3 regions of the uncultured Turicibacter sp. genome follow, and region 1 is predicted to be linked to each of the others. Evidence: riboswitches for the same ligand, from Rfam matches in the RefSeq annotation. Region 1 holds a riboswitch; each other region holds the start of a gene.

Region 1 (4,242 bases):
TTGTGCAATGTTTAAAACTTTTTCTTTAACAACTGCTAAGTATTCTTTCGTTGCTGCACGAATATAAAATTGTGCTGTGGCATGTTCTGGTACAATATTCGCTGCTACCCCACCATTTGTAATGATCCCATGCATACGAACATCTGATTTAACATGTTGGCGTAATGCATCAATTCCATTAAATAATTGAATAATAGCATTTAAAGCGTTGATTCCATTCTCTGGGCTCGCTGCTGCATGAGAAGGACGTCCTGTGTAATCAAATTGTAAAGCTTCCATTGCTAAAGATGTTCCACTTTCTGTTGTATATCCATCCGGATGAACCATCATAACAGCATCCATCTCATTAAATAATCCTGCCTCAGCCATGGTTACTTTAGCGCCATTTGTTTCTTCAGCTGGCGTTCCAAAAACATAAACTTTTCCACCAACTTCATCGATAATTTTACTCAATAAAACCCCTGCTCCAGCACTCATTACACCAATCATATTATGACCGCATCCATGACCTAAATCAGGTAATGCATCATACTCACATAAATAAGCGACAGATAATCCAGGTTTTTTACTATCGTAAACCGCTGTAAATGCTGTTTCTAATCCTGCAACACCTACTTCAACTGAAAAATTATGTTCTTTTAAAAATGAAGTTAATGTATTTACAGCTTCGAACTCTTGGTTTCCAAGCTCAGGATGATCATGAATATAGTCACTCATTTCCCATAATCTTTGTTTAAGCTCTTCACTAATTTGCAATAATTGTTCTTTCATAATGCCCCTCCTGTATACAAAAATCTATTGATAGATTTCTTCTTATTCTAATTCATTTTTCATTTTAAGTTCAACTATAGTTTACTAGGCATTCTCTATAAAGAAAATGCCTAGCAAAATTAATATTATGACCAACCCATTAAAATAGCAATTGTAATAAAGATAATAGCAATTACTCCAAAGATAACTTGTAGTGGTAAAATCCATTTAATCCATTTTGACCATGGGATACCTGCTACCCCTAAACAAGCCATTAAGACTGCACTTGTTGGGAAAATCGCATTTGAGAATCCATCACCAAATTGGAAAATTAAAATTGATGTTTGCGGTGTAATTCCAACTAACTCACCAAGTGGCGCCATAATCGGCATTGTTAAAGCTGCTTGTCCTGAACCTGATGAAATAAAGAAGTTAATAAACATTTGAACAAAGAACATGACATATCCCGCAATTAACGAAGGTAATTGACCGATGAAGTTTGATAATTGGTAAAGAATTGTATCAATAATTTGACCATCTTGTGCAAGAATCACGATTCCACGAGCAAATCCAACCACAATAGCTGCTCCAATCATATCTTTTGCTCCACTTACAAACGATGTTGCCATATCATCAAAACTTAAACGTCCAATAAATCCTGCCACGATTCCTGTAGCTAAGAATAAAGCCGCGATTTCTGGAATAGCAAAATCAAATTTTAGTACTCCAACGACAATTCCAGCTAAACAAACTAAAATCGAAGATAAAATAATTTTATGTCTTACTGTAAACTCGATATGTTCTTCAGTTGATTCTTTTAATGCTTCACGACGTGACTGATCAATTTCATAAACGGGACTTAATTCTGGATTACGTTTGATACGACGACCATACCACATTAAGAATAGAATAGATGCTAAAGTTGTAACTGCCCAAATTAGAGTACGGAATCCCACACCTGATCCAGCTTGAACATTTGCAATACTTTGAGCAACCCCTACTGAGAATGGATTAATCATTGCTGTAGCAAAACCAACAATACATCCAACATAAGAAATAGCCATCGCCATAATACTGTCATAACCTAAAGCTAAACAAAGTGGAATCAACATTGCAATAAATGGAATTGCCTCTTCCGTCATTCCAAAAACTGCGCCACCTAATGAGAATAATCCCATAATAAACGGAATCATTAACATCTCTTTTCCATGGAACGATTTAACGGCACTTGTAATTCCAGCATCAATTGCACGTGTTTTTGTAATAATAGCAATTGCTCCACTTACGATAAATAAAAAGGCAATAATTTCTGAAGCTCCTACAATTCCTTCTAATGGAGCTTGTAATAAACTAAATAATCCTTGCGGTGATTGCTCGATGTATTGGAACGATCCATCCACAACGACTGTTCGACCTAAATCATTAACCACTCGCTCATACATCCCAGCTGGTAATATCCATGTTGCTACGGCAACGATGACTAAGATAAAAGAAATAATAACTAGCGTATGTGGTACTTTAAACTCTTTTTTCGCACCTGCCTCAGTTTCAATACTTCTGGCTCTTCTAAGACTTAACATATATTAATCTCCCTTCAGGTTTTTAACATCCAATAAAGCATTGTCCCCATCTTTTCTTGGATGGTATGAGGTGCAAGAGCTTCACAATAAAAAAAGTCTTGAGTATCACTCAAGACTTTTCAGAAATAATCACATAACGTGCGTTTACTTTTGAATGCTCAAATGATAGCCCTCCACAATTTTTATGGTTGGCTTTAATAAAAAAAAGCCTTGAGCAAATCACTCAAGACTTTGAATTTTAATATATCATTTAATCGATATACAATGCATTCATCTTAAATGATAGCTCACCACAAAATATTTTGTGACAGTGTTAAGTATATTTTACATAACACCAGCTCTATCACCTTAAAGTATCGATGATAGGCTTCGGCGAGAACTCCTTTCCTATTGCGTCTACGTCTTCACTCTTCAATAGTACTCTTAGTTACCGCACCTCTATCTAAAACCTATTTATTTTTTAATTAATTAAATCATAAACTATATTCTATTCTTTTGCAAGTGTAAATTTATGTAACTATCCAATAAAATTTCTATTTTATATTTTTTTAATAAATACACTATAGAGAGCTAACTATAATAAATTTTTAAAAATGAGATGGCCTTAATGAGTATTAAAGAAAAAATTCATGAAATGGAAATTCATCATAAAGAACAACATCATGAGGAAAAAAAATTTGAGAAAAAAGAAGATAAATTATATAAATAGCCTATAAAGACACGCTAGTTTTAAAGCGTGTCTTTTTTATTTACTCATTTTTTTAGATTTCTTTGCACAAGCTTCCATAGCATTCATAATACTTGCTCTAAATCCCTCTTGTTCTAATTTAGCAACTGCCTCAATTGTTGTGCCACCTGGTGAACAAACTTGATCTTTTAATCCCCCTGGATGCATCCCTGTTTCTAGTACCATTTTCGCCGCTCCAAGCACTGCTTGTGCAGCAAATTCGTAAGCAAGATTTCGTGGCATCCCTTGTAAAACAGCAGCATCAGCCATTGCTTCAATCATCATATAAACATAAGCAGGTGATGATCCACTCACAGCAATAACGGAATCAATTAATACTTCAGACACCACTTCACATTTTCCAAAACTATTAAAAATAGCAATCACTTGATTTAACTCATTTTCTGTAACATTGCGATTTGGTATAATTGCTGACATCGCTTCACCGACTTGTGCTGGTGTGTTTGGCATTGTACGAACTACCTTAATACTTTTTTGAAAATAGTCCTCAATCATTTGAAGTGTTGGTCCTGCTGCAATACTCACAATAATGGTTTCTTTATGAATACTTTCTTTAATTTCATCAATAATAGCGGGATATAAATATGGCTTAACTGCTAAAATAACAATTTGACATAAATTTGCAACATCTTGGTTTGAAGTTGTCCCATTTATTTTATAATCTTCAACAAATCGATTAACTTTTGTCTGGCTAGGATTAGACATCAAAATATCATTTGATAATATTAATTCAGATTTCAATAATCCTTTTAACATCGCCATCGCCATATTACCACTACCAATAAATCCAACCGGATACTTCATATTTCATCCTCCTTTATTTTATTATAGTCTTTTATTTATACTTCTCAATAATAATAAAAACGTTTACTTAACTATTCATTGCCTTCGTGGTATAGTAAGTTTAGTAATCATACTAGGGGGGGATTTTTAAATGATGAAAGCTATTGAGTTTGTAAGAGATGGATTTGTTTTACGTGGGACTGAACACCTTCCTAATCAAATAAGTTCTTCTATTCCAGCTATAATTTTATTTCATGGTTTCACAGCTAATCGTTGTGAATTTGGATTTAGCTTCGTAAGATTGGCTAAACGATTAGAGACTGCTGGTATTGCAGTTTATCGCTTTGATTTTATGGGAAGTGGTGAAAGCGACGGTGATTT
Region 2 (4,242 bases), on a different contig from region 1:
TGATAGCCGCACGAGTAATATCCACCCCACGTACTTCACTTGCCTGATCAGCCACCCATTGACCAATCGTTCCAACTCCACAGTAAGCATCTACCACTTTTTCAGTTCCTGTTAAAGAAGCAGCATACTTCACTTGATTATATAACTTCACTGTTTGTTCTGGATTTAATTGATAGAAAGCGCGTGGTGATAAATTAAATTTAAATTTACCTAAACGATCTGTAATGAAATCTTCTCCCGCTACTTTAATCATATCTGGTCCAAAGATTTCATGCGTGTCATCAGAATTATAGTTGACATAAACTGACTTCACTTCAGGACAATACTTCATTAAATCAAGCGCTAAAGAATACATCTTCTTGAAGTCTTTATTCGCTAATACAAACGTCACTTGAATCTCACCTGTTCGATATCCACGACGAACGACAATGTGACGAGCTGTTCCTTTTTTCGTTTTGGGTGCATACGCAAAAACTTTATAATCATCTAATAAATCAACCGCGTGATTCACGACTTTGTTGATTTCTTCGTATTGAACCTCACAATCTGTGACATTTACTAACTCTCGTGAGTTCATGCTATAGAATCCGACCATCACACCATCTTCATCATACCCAACTGGCATTTGAGCACGGTTACGATAATTATATGGATTATCCATTCCCATCGTTGGACGGATATCTAATTCTTCAGGATCTAAATTGGTGTAACGTTCAACCGCTTGCCAAATGGCATCGCGTTTAATACGCAATTGTTCCGGGTAGGTCATATGTTGTAATTGACATCCACCGCATTGTCCATAAACCTCACAAGCTGGTTGACAACGATGTCTTGATTTTTTCTTAACGCGTACTAATTCTGCTTCTGCATAACCACCTGCTACACGTGTACAAGTTGCCACAACTTCTTCCCCAACTAATGTTCCTGGGATGAACACCGCTTGTTTTTTATAATAACCGATTCCCTCACCGTTAATCCCGATGCGTTTAATCGTCACTAAAAATTCTTGACCAACCTTTAAAGGTGACATATTCATAAAAAAAACCTCCAATGCTTTTAAGCTACCCTTTATCTTACCACATTCGTGATTATTTTACATATCTTATTCGCAGATAGTTGACAAAATCCTCTCTTATTCGCAATAAATACACTGAGATGATGATCTTTCATTTATTATGTTGCAATGATACGTAATTTTATACCATTTTTACTTATTTATAACAATTCATATTGACTCTACAATAAAAGATGCTACAATAGGGATAATTGAATACGTCTCTGTTCTCTTTGATGAGTTAGAGGTGCATGGCTAAAGAGTAGGAATTTCGAGAGTGACGTCTAAGACAAATTCTAAAAGGTATCCATGCCGAAGTGAAAATAGTGTCCGCTATTTTTTGCTGGGGTTAGATTGAAGAAGTCTAACACTGTCACTGCCTATGGTAGTGGAGAACTAATGATCGGAGAGTTAAATAATACGTGTATCACTAAGGGATCTTTTTTTAGCTACCCCATTATTGAGCAATGTATGAGTTTAACTCTGCATTGCTCTTTTTTTTATAACTTTCAGAGCCGGACGAGATGATTCAATCAAAGTTCAATATAAAAGGAGAGAATGAAAATGGTTGGAACCATCTATGCCTTAATTCCGGCAATCCTCACAATTCTTTTGGTTATCATCACACGTCGCGTTATCTTATCACTAGGAGTCGGTGTCATCTGTGCTGCTTTAATTTTATCAGCATTTAGCATCGGAGATACCATCTCAACCCTACTCATCACTTTTAGTTCTCTAGTCATTGAAGAGGATGGACTTTACGGATTCTTAAATGAGTGGAATATGTCCATCATCTTCTTTTTAATCGCCCTAGGTATTATTACAGGCTATATCGTCTTATCAGGAGGGGCCACTGCTTTTACAAAAGCCATTATTCGTCGCGTTCAAACACGCGAAGGGGTACAATATACCGCTGCTATTTTAGGAATTCTGATTTTTGTTGATGACTACTTCAACGCTTTAGTCGTTGGAAATGTCTCAAAACCATTAGCCGAAGCACAAAAAGTATCGCGAGCTCGTCTCGCTTATATCGTTGATTCAACGTCAGCACCTATTTGTGTCATTTCCCCCATTTCAAGTTGGGCAACTGGAATCATGGGTTCTATGGCTGTCATCTTAGCAGGAGCAGGCATTTCTTACAGTGCCTTCTCAGCCTTCTTAATGACCATTCCTTATCATTTTTATGTCATCACAACCCTCATCATGGTCTTCGTTGTCATTCGCTTTAACTTAAATCTTGGATTAATGAAAAAATACGAAGCCGACACGTTACAAGGAAGCGACAGCTCAATTGTAGGCAGCGAACTATCGAATCCTCATGAAAAAGATGTTGAATCTTCAAAAGGAACGATTTGGGACTTAATTCTTCCTATTCTAACCTTAATTATTGTCACGGTTGGAACGATGGCTATCACCGGAATTCAAGGGGCACAATCAGTCACTGATCCTGAGTTTAACTTCTTCTTCACCGTCCTTGACAACATCGCTCTCTCTAAAGCACTTCGTTATGGAGGAATGGCTGGATTAATCGTTTCAATGGGACTGGCTTATCGTCATGTTTTAAACAAAGAAGTCACACTACCTGATTTTTTAAAAGCTTTTATGATAGGAGCTCGCTCTATGTTTGGAGCGATTGGAATTTTATTATTAGCTTGGGCGATTTGTGAACTAGTTGGAGCCTTAGATGCTGGAGGCTATTTAGCTTCAGTGATTACAAGCACCAATATTAATCCAAACTTTATTCCAGTTGTCATGTTTATAGTCGCAAGTTTTATGGCTTTCTCAACCGGAACATCTTGGGGATCATTCGGAATCTTACTTCCAATTGCGGGAAGTGTTGCCGCAGCCATCGACTTAAATCTGATGATACCGGTTATGGCTGCTGTCTTATCGGGTGCAATTTTTGGAGATCACGCGTCACCGATTTCAGATACAACCCTTCTATCAGCCACTGGGTCAGGTTGTGACCTCGGAGCTCACTTCAACTCCCAACTCCCTTACGCTCTATTATCAGCAGGTATCGCTGCCTTAGGCTATATGGCGTTTGGGGTGACAGGGACTTTAATGACGTCTTACATCGTCATGGCTTTAGGATTTGCTTTGGTAATTTTCTATGCTCGACGTCAAAACGTTAAGAAAGTTGAAAACCTACACTTAATGCCAAATGAATAAGAAATCAAAACGGGAGAATATGACATAAATTTAAAAGGAGTCAATGAACAGGGGGGAAACTGATTCAATGACTCCTTTTTATTATATTTCTAAGAGAGGTTGAGAATTGGAGAAAAGATTTATCATCTTGTACTAAACATAACATAGGGGGAGAGTTACGTCTCATACAAGTACATTATGGGAACACTTTTCAAATCTTAAACAAAATAAACAAACTTTTTTAAAATTTTATTTTCTTCCTTTTATAGGATTTAATGTTTCAGATGTTGCAAAATCTGAAGAGGAAACTGAGGGCTTTATCATCACAATGATAAACTTTAAAATTCAACGAAAATCGTCATAAATTTTAAAATAACTAATAAAGTATAATAGGAAACAAATTACCTATACTAATAGTATTTCGAATAAAAGGAGAGACTCTTCATGGAAAAAACAAAAACTTTCCAACTTACCGAAAGTCAATACAATCTAGTCGAAGAATTACTCGAAATCGCACCCGGTCATACCGAAGCTGAAAAACTCATTTCTGCTCTTGAACTTGCCGTCGAAGTCGGGGCTCACACCGATATGTTTTAACATAAAAAGGTCCCAATAGAAGCGGGACCTTTTTATGTTAAATAATAAAATTCTTTTATAAAAATGAGATGGGTCACCTAGCATCTTATCCTCCGCTACTAGGCAATGGGTTACCTAGCGATTGGGACTAGCAATCTTCCCCTCCGCTACTAGGGAATGGGTCACCTAGCGATTGCTACTAGCAATCTTATCCTCCACTACTAGGGAATGGGCTCACACCTATGGTATTTGGCACCCCATTAGTGGAGAAAACCACTTCGTGGATGGGGTCCCCCTTGTTAGGATAACTCGGCCTGACGCCGAGTACACCACAGGTGTATAGTTGTTCTATCCTTCACTTCGTTTAGGAAGAACAGCTAACATAGTAGCGCTAATCCATCATTCTGCTAAAATCTACACCTTCTATAAAAAAAGAGATAGACTCACGTCTATCTCAGCAC
Region 3 (4,242 bases), on a different contig from region 1:
TTTTTCTACAACGAAAAAAGAAGAAGGTTTAAAAGAAGAAATGGGTTGATTATCAATTTGAAATTCTGTTGTCCCTTTGTGAACCGTTCCAAATCGAACAAGTCGCTGTGGGTTATCAAAATTTAATGTAAAATGATGGGGAATCGTATAATCAGCAATCCCGAACTCATAATAACCAGGGCGTTCGTATAATAAGAAATAGCCATTTTCAGGATGTTCAATATCTTTGAAAATTTTACAATACTTCTCTTGGAATGCCTTGAAATTTAACTCATAAAGGACCGCTTCTCGAAACTCCTCTGAAGAGTGAACGATTGTCATGCTAAAACCTCGCTGTCAAAAAAACTGATTTTAATTAAGTATAACATACTACAAAAGTCGTTTTCAAAATGTATCTTTAAATGATTGAATTCGATAAAATAATTGACTTTTTGTCTCTAAATGAGTTAAAATCTAATTATAAAAAATTAAATAATGAACTAGAACAAACGACACATGTAGTGCTTTGCACGTAAATCTGATTACGGTACAAGGTGACTTCGTGTGTCTTTTTTTGCGTTCTTTTACGAAAAGAAAGGAAAGATACTATGCCAAAAACAAAAATTCAAAAATTATTCTTTGCTGTACTAACTGTTTTTATTACAGTTCATTTATTCGTCTTTTATAACGTAGCCATTGAAATGGGAGGAATGTCAAATCAAGTCTTTGTTACTTCTTTAAAAATCGTTCCGATTGAATTAATCTTCGCCTTACTTATTGAAATATTTATTGCAGGTCCTCTTTCAGAAAAACTTGCTTTTAGTATGATTGATTTCAAAAAAGATAGCCAAGTGATTATTACAACCGTATTTATTTGCTCGACTATTGTCTTCATGTGTCCCTTAATGTCATTAGTTTCAACTATTTTATTCCACGGTTTCACAAGCGAACTAATTGCTACTTGGTTCCAAAATATTGTGATTAACTTACCCTTTGCTTTCTTTACTCAAATTTTCTTTGTTCAACCCTTTGTTAGATATATTTTCCGATTTGTCTTTAAACACCAGTTAGATAATGAAAAACAGTACGATACAAATGAAATTGAAGTCGCTTAAGATGAAAAAGTTATCCTCCTAATTGAGGATAACTTTTTTTCTAATACTAAAATATGACATCCAAACGGAATAAAGGGGGGATGATTGACATAAAATAAAGAGAATTCACAATTAAATAGTATTAAGCATGATGAAACGTGCTTATTCAAACCATCATTAAAACGTAGAGGTTGCGAAGGCTTAAGAGTACTAATAACGAGGTAAGCGCGATGACTTATTGGGAAAGGAAGATTCGCCGAAGAGATTAACTGACGCTTTAAGGTTAATTCTCTGGGGGTGCATAAAAGATATGCATCACTGTCACAAAAATCACTTTGTGGTGTGCTACATTTGAGGATATCCCAACCGATTTTTCGGTATATTAAAGGCCCCTTGAATGTATTCGAGGGGCTTTTTTAGTGCCTTATCAAAATGAAAAAAGGAGTCTAGGATGAAACTACATGGAACAATGAACATTGAAAATCAACAATTATTTATTGGAGGGGTAAGTTGTCAAACATTGGTTAACACTTATCAAACACCACTTTATGTCTTTGACGAAGCACTACTTAGACAAAATTGCAAAGATTATAGGAAGCATTTTAAAGTTGAGGAGCGAGGGAATCGTGTGGCTTATGCCGGAAAAGCTTTCTTGCCACTTTACATGTGTCACCTGATTAAAGAAGAGGGGCTTTATCTTGATGTTGTATCTGGTGGTGAACTGTATACTGCTTATAAAGCTGATTTTCCAATGGATCATGTTTTGTTTCATGGTAATAATAAGACATTTGATGAAATCAACATGGGCTTAGAGTATGGTGTCGGTGTTTTTGTAGTTGATAATTACTATGAACTAGAGACGCTAAATACAATGTGTCATAAACGTGGTAAACAACAAAATGTTTATTTAAGAATTACACCTGGTATCGAAGCACATACACACGACTACATTAAAACAGGACAAATCGATTCGAAATTTGGATTCACCTTATCGAATGGGGACTTACAAAGATGTCTTGAAGTGTTTCATAAGTATGAGCATTTAAATTTAATTGGTTTGCATGCGCACATTGGATCACAAATTTTTGATGTGAATCCCTTTTTAGATGAAGTTGAGATTATGATGACACTCGTAAAAGATATTAAAGAGCAATTTGGATTTGAGATTACTGATGTTGATTTAGGTGGAGGAGTCGGCGTTTATTACACAGAGAAGGATGCACCTAAATCGATTGCACAGTTTTGTGAGGCAATTTTAACAAAAGCCCAGACGGTTTGCGAAACTTTACAAATAGATATTCCAAGATTGATTATTGAACCAGGGCGCTCAATTGTTGCCAATGCAGGAAGTACTTTATATACGGTTGGGTCAATGAAAGATATTAAAGATGTTAGAACTTATGTTAGTGTCGATGGAGGAATGACAGATAATATTAGGCCTTCTTTATATCAAGCGGTTTATGAATGTGCCATTGCAAATTGGATGGAATCAGGAAACGAGCGTCATGTTACGATTGCCGGAAAATGTTGCGAAAGTGGGGATATCTTAATAACTGACGTTGACGTAAATAAGATTGAAAGTGGGGACATTTTGATTATCACCTCAACAGGTGCTTATGGTTATTCCATGTCCTCAAATTATAATAAAATTCCAAAAGCAGCAGTTGTTGCTGTGAAAGATGGTGAGGCTCAATTAATTTGTCGTCGTCAAACATATGAAGAACTTCTATCACTAGAAGTTTAAAGAGGTAAACAGGAGGGGAATTAAATGGGGATTTTAGTGCATAAATATGGCGGCACATCAGTTGCAAGTACGGATAAAATCAAAAATATTGCTAAAAAAATAGTCGCTGAAAAAGAAAAGGGACATGATCTGGTCGTTGTTGTTTCAGCCATGGGAAAAACCACAGATGATTTGATTGAATTATCAAAAAAAATATCAACTAATCCTGATAAACGAGATCTTGATATGCTCTTATCAACGGGGGAACAAGTATCCATTTCCTTATTATCGATGGCGCTTAAAGAATACGGTGTGGATGCAATTTGTTTAACCGGATTTCAGGCTGGTATCAAAACCCAAGGTCCTCATACAAAAAATAAAATCATTGATATCGACATTGAAAAAGTAAAATCGTATTTAAAAGAAGGAAAAGTTGTCGTCGTCGCAGGATTTCAAGGTATGAATGAAAAAGGTGACATTACAACACTTGGTCGTGGGGGTTCCGATACAACAGCTGTCGCTTTAGCAGCCAAACTACGAGGAGGATGTCATATTTATACGGATGTCGATGGAATCTACTCTGTTGATCCGCGTCTATATAAAGAGGCAAAGAAATTAGATGATATTAGCTATGAAGAAATGATGGAAATGGCGAGTCTTGGAGCTGGAATCATGGAACCAAGAGCTGTTGAAATTGGTTGTAAATATCAAATTCCAATTTATGTAGCATCTAGTCAGCATGATATCACGGGGACAACAATTAGGGGAGTTGATCATAATATGGAGGAGAACGTCATTACAGGATTAAGTATCAGTGACGATGTGTTAATGGTGACTATCAGCAATCTTGAATTTAAGGTTGAAAATATTGCAATAGTTTTTGAAAAATTAGCAGAAGCGAATATTAATGTGGATATGATTAGTCAAACGGGACCGATTAATGGGATCGTTAATCTTTCTTTTACTGCATCAACAGACGATTATGATGTCATCAAGGAAGTCATGCAACAACTAAAAAAACAGTATCAAGAAATTGACATTGAACTTGAAGATGATATTACAAAAGTCTCAGTGATTGGGGTTGGAATGTTGAATCAAAGTGGAGTAACGGAAAAAATATTTAGAATTCTAGCTAATCATCATATCTCATTTAGACAGGTAACGACATCTGAAATCAGCATTTCCTATACCATCAATAAAAAGGATAAGGCAACAACAGTTGCTGTTTTAGCCGGAGAATTAGGCTTATAACTTAGGGGAGTGATTAATTTGAAAAAAGTAAATGTTGCAATTGTAGGGGCGACTGGATTAGTTGGGCAAACTTTTTTAAAGGTACTCGAGGAGCGTCAGTTTCCGATTAATCATTTATTTCTACTAGCATCAAGTCGCTCGGTTGGAAAAAAAATCGAGTTTGCTGGAAAAGTTTACACGGTAGAAGAGTTAACA

The links. A riboswitch is a leader RNA that binds a small molecule or an ion and turns the genes downstream of it on or off. The one in region 1 is predicted to bind lysine.
Region 2: it holds a riboswitch for lysine, as region 1 does, so the genes downstream of both, QWC74_RS11955 (Na+/H+ antiporter NhaC family protein) here and QWC74_RS04770 (YfcC family protein) in region 1, are expected to answer to the same signal.
Region 3: it holds a riboswitch for lysine, as region 1 does, so the genes downstream of both, lysA (diaminopimelate decarboxylase) here and QWC74_RS04770 (YfcC family protein) in region 1, are expected to answer to the same signal.

What each region holds. Positions count from the first base shown of each region.
Region 1 covers NZ_CALIOS010000047.1:28,156-32,397, reverse strand. The annotation lists gene QWC74_RS04775 (M20 family metallopeptidase) at 1-771, opposite strand, end outside; gene QWC74_RS04770 (YfcC family protein) at 897-2,330, opposite strand; lysine riboswitch at 2,606-2,779, opposite strand; gene proC (pyrroline-5-carboxylate reductase) at 3,076-3,882, opposite strand; gene QWC74_RS04760 (alpha/beta hydrolase) at 4,013-4,242, shown strand, end outside.
Region 2 covers NZ_CALIOS010000123.1:1,279-5,520, forward strand. The annotation lists gene rlmD (23S rRNA (uracil(1939)-C(5))-methyltransferase RlmD) at 1-1,036, opposite strand, end outside; lysine riboswitch at 1,289-1,461, shown strand; gene QWC74_RS11955 (Na+/H+ antiporter NhaC family protein) at 1,619-3,226, shown strand; gene QWC74_RS11960 (hypothetical protein) at 3,650-3,802, shown strand.
Region 3 covers NZ_CALIOS010000068.1:13,178-17,419, reverse strand. The annotation lists gene QWC74_RS07400 (helix-turn-helix transcriptional regulator) at 1-321, opposite strand, end outside; gene QWC74_RS07395 (DUF2798 domain-containing protein) at 588-1,094, shown strand; lysine riboswitch at 1,251-1,429, shown strand; gene lysA (diaminopimelate decarboxylase) at 1,525-2,817, shown strand; gene QWC74_RS07385 (aspartate kinase) at 2,842-4,047, shown strand; gene QWC74_RS07380 (aspartate-semialdehyde dehydrogenase) at 4,066-4,242, shown strand, end outside.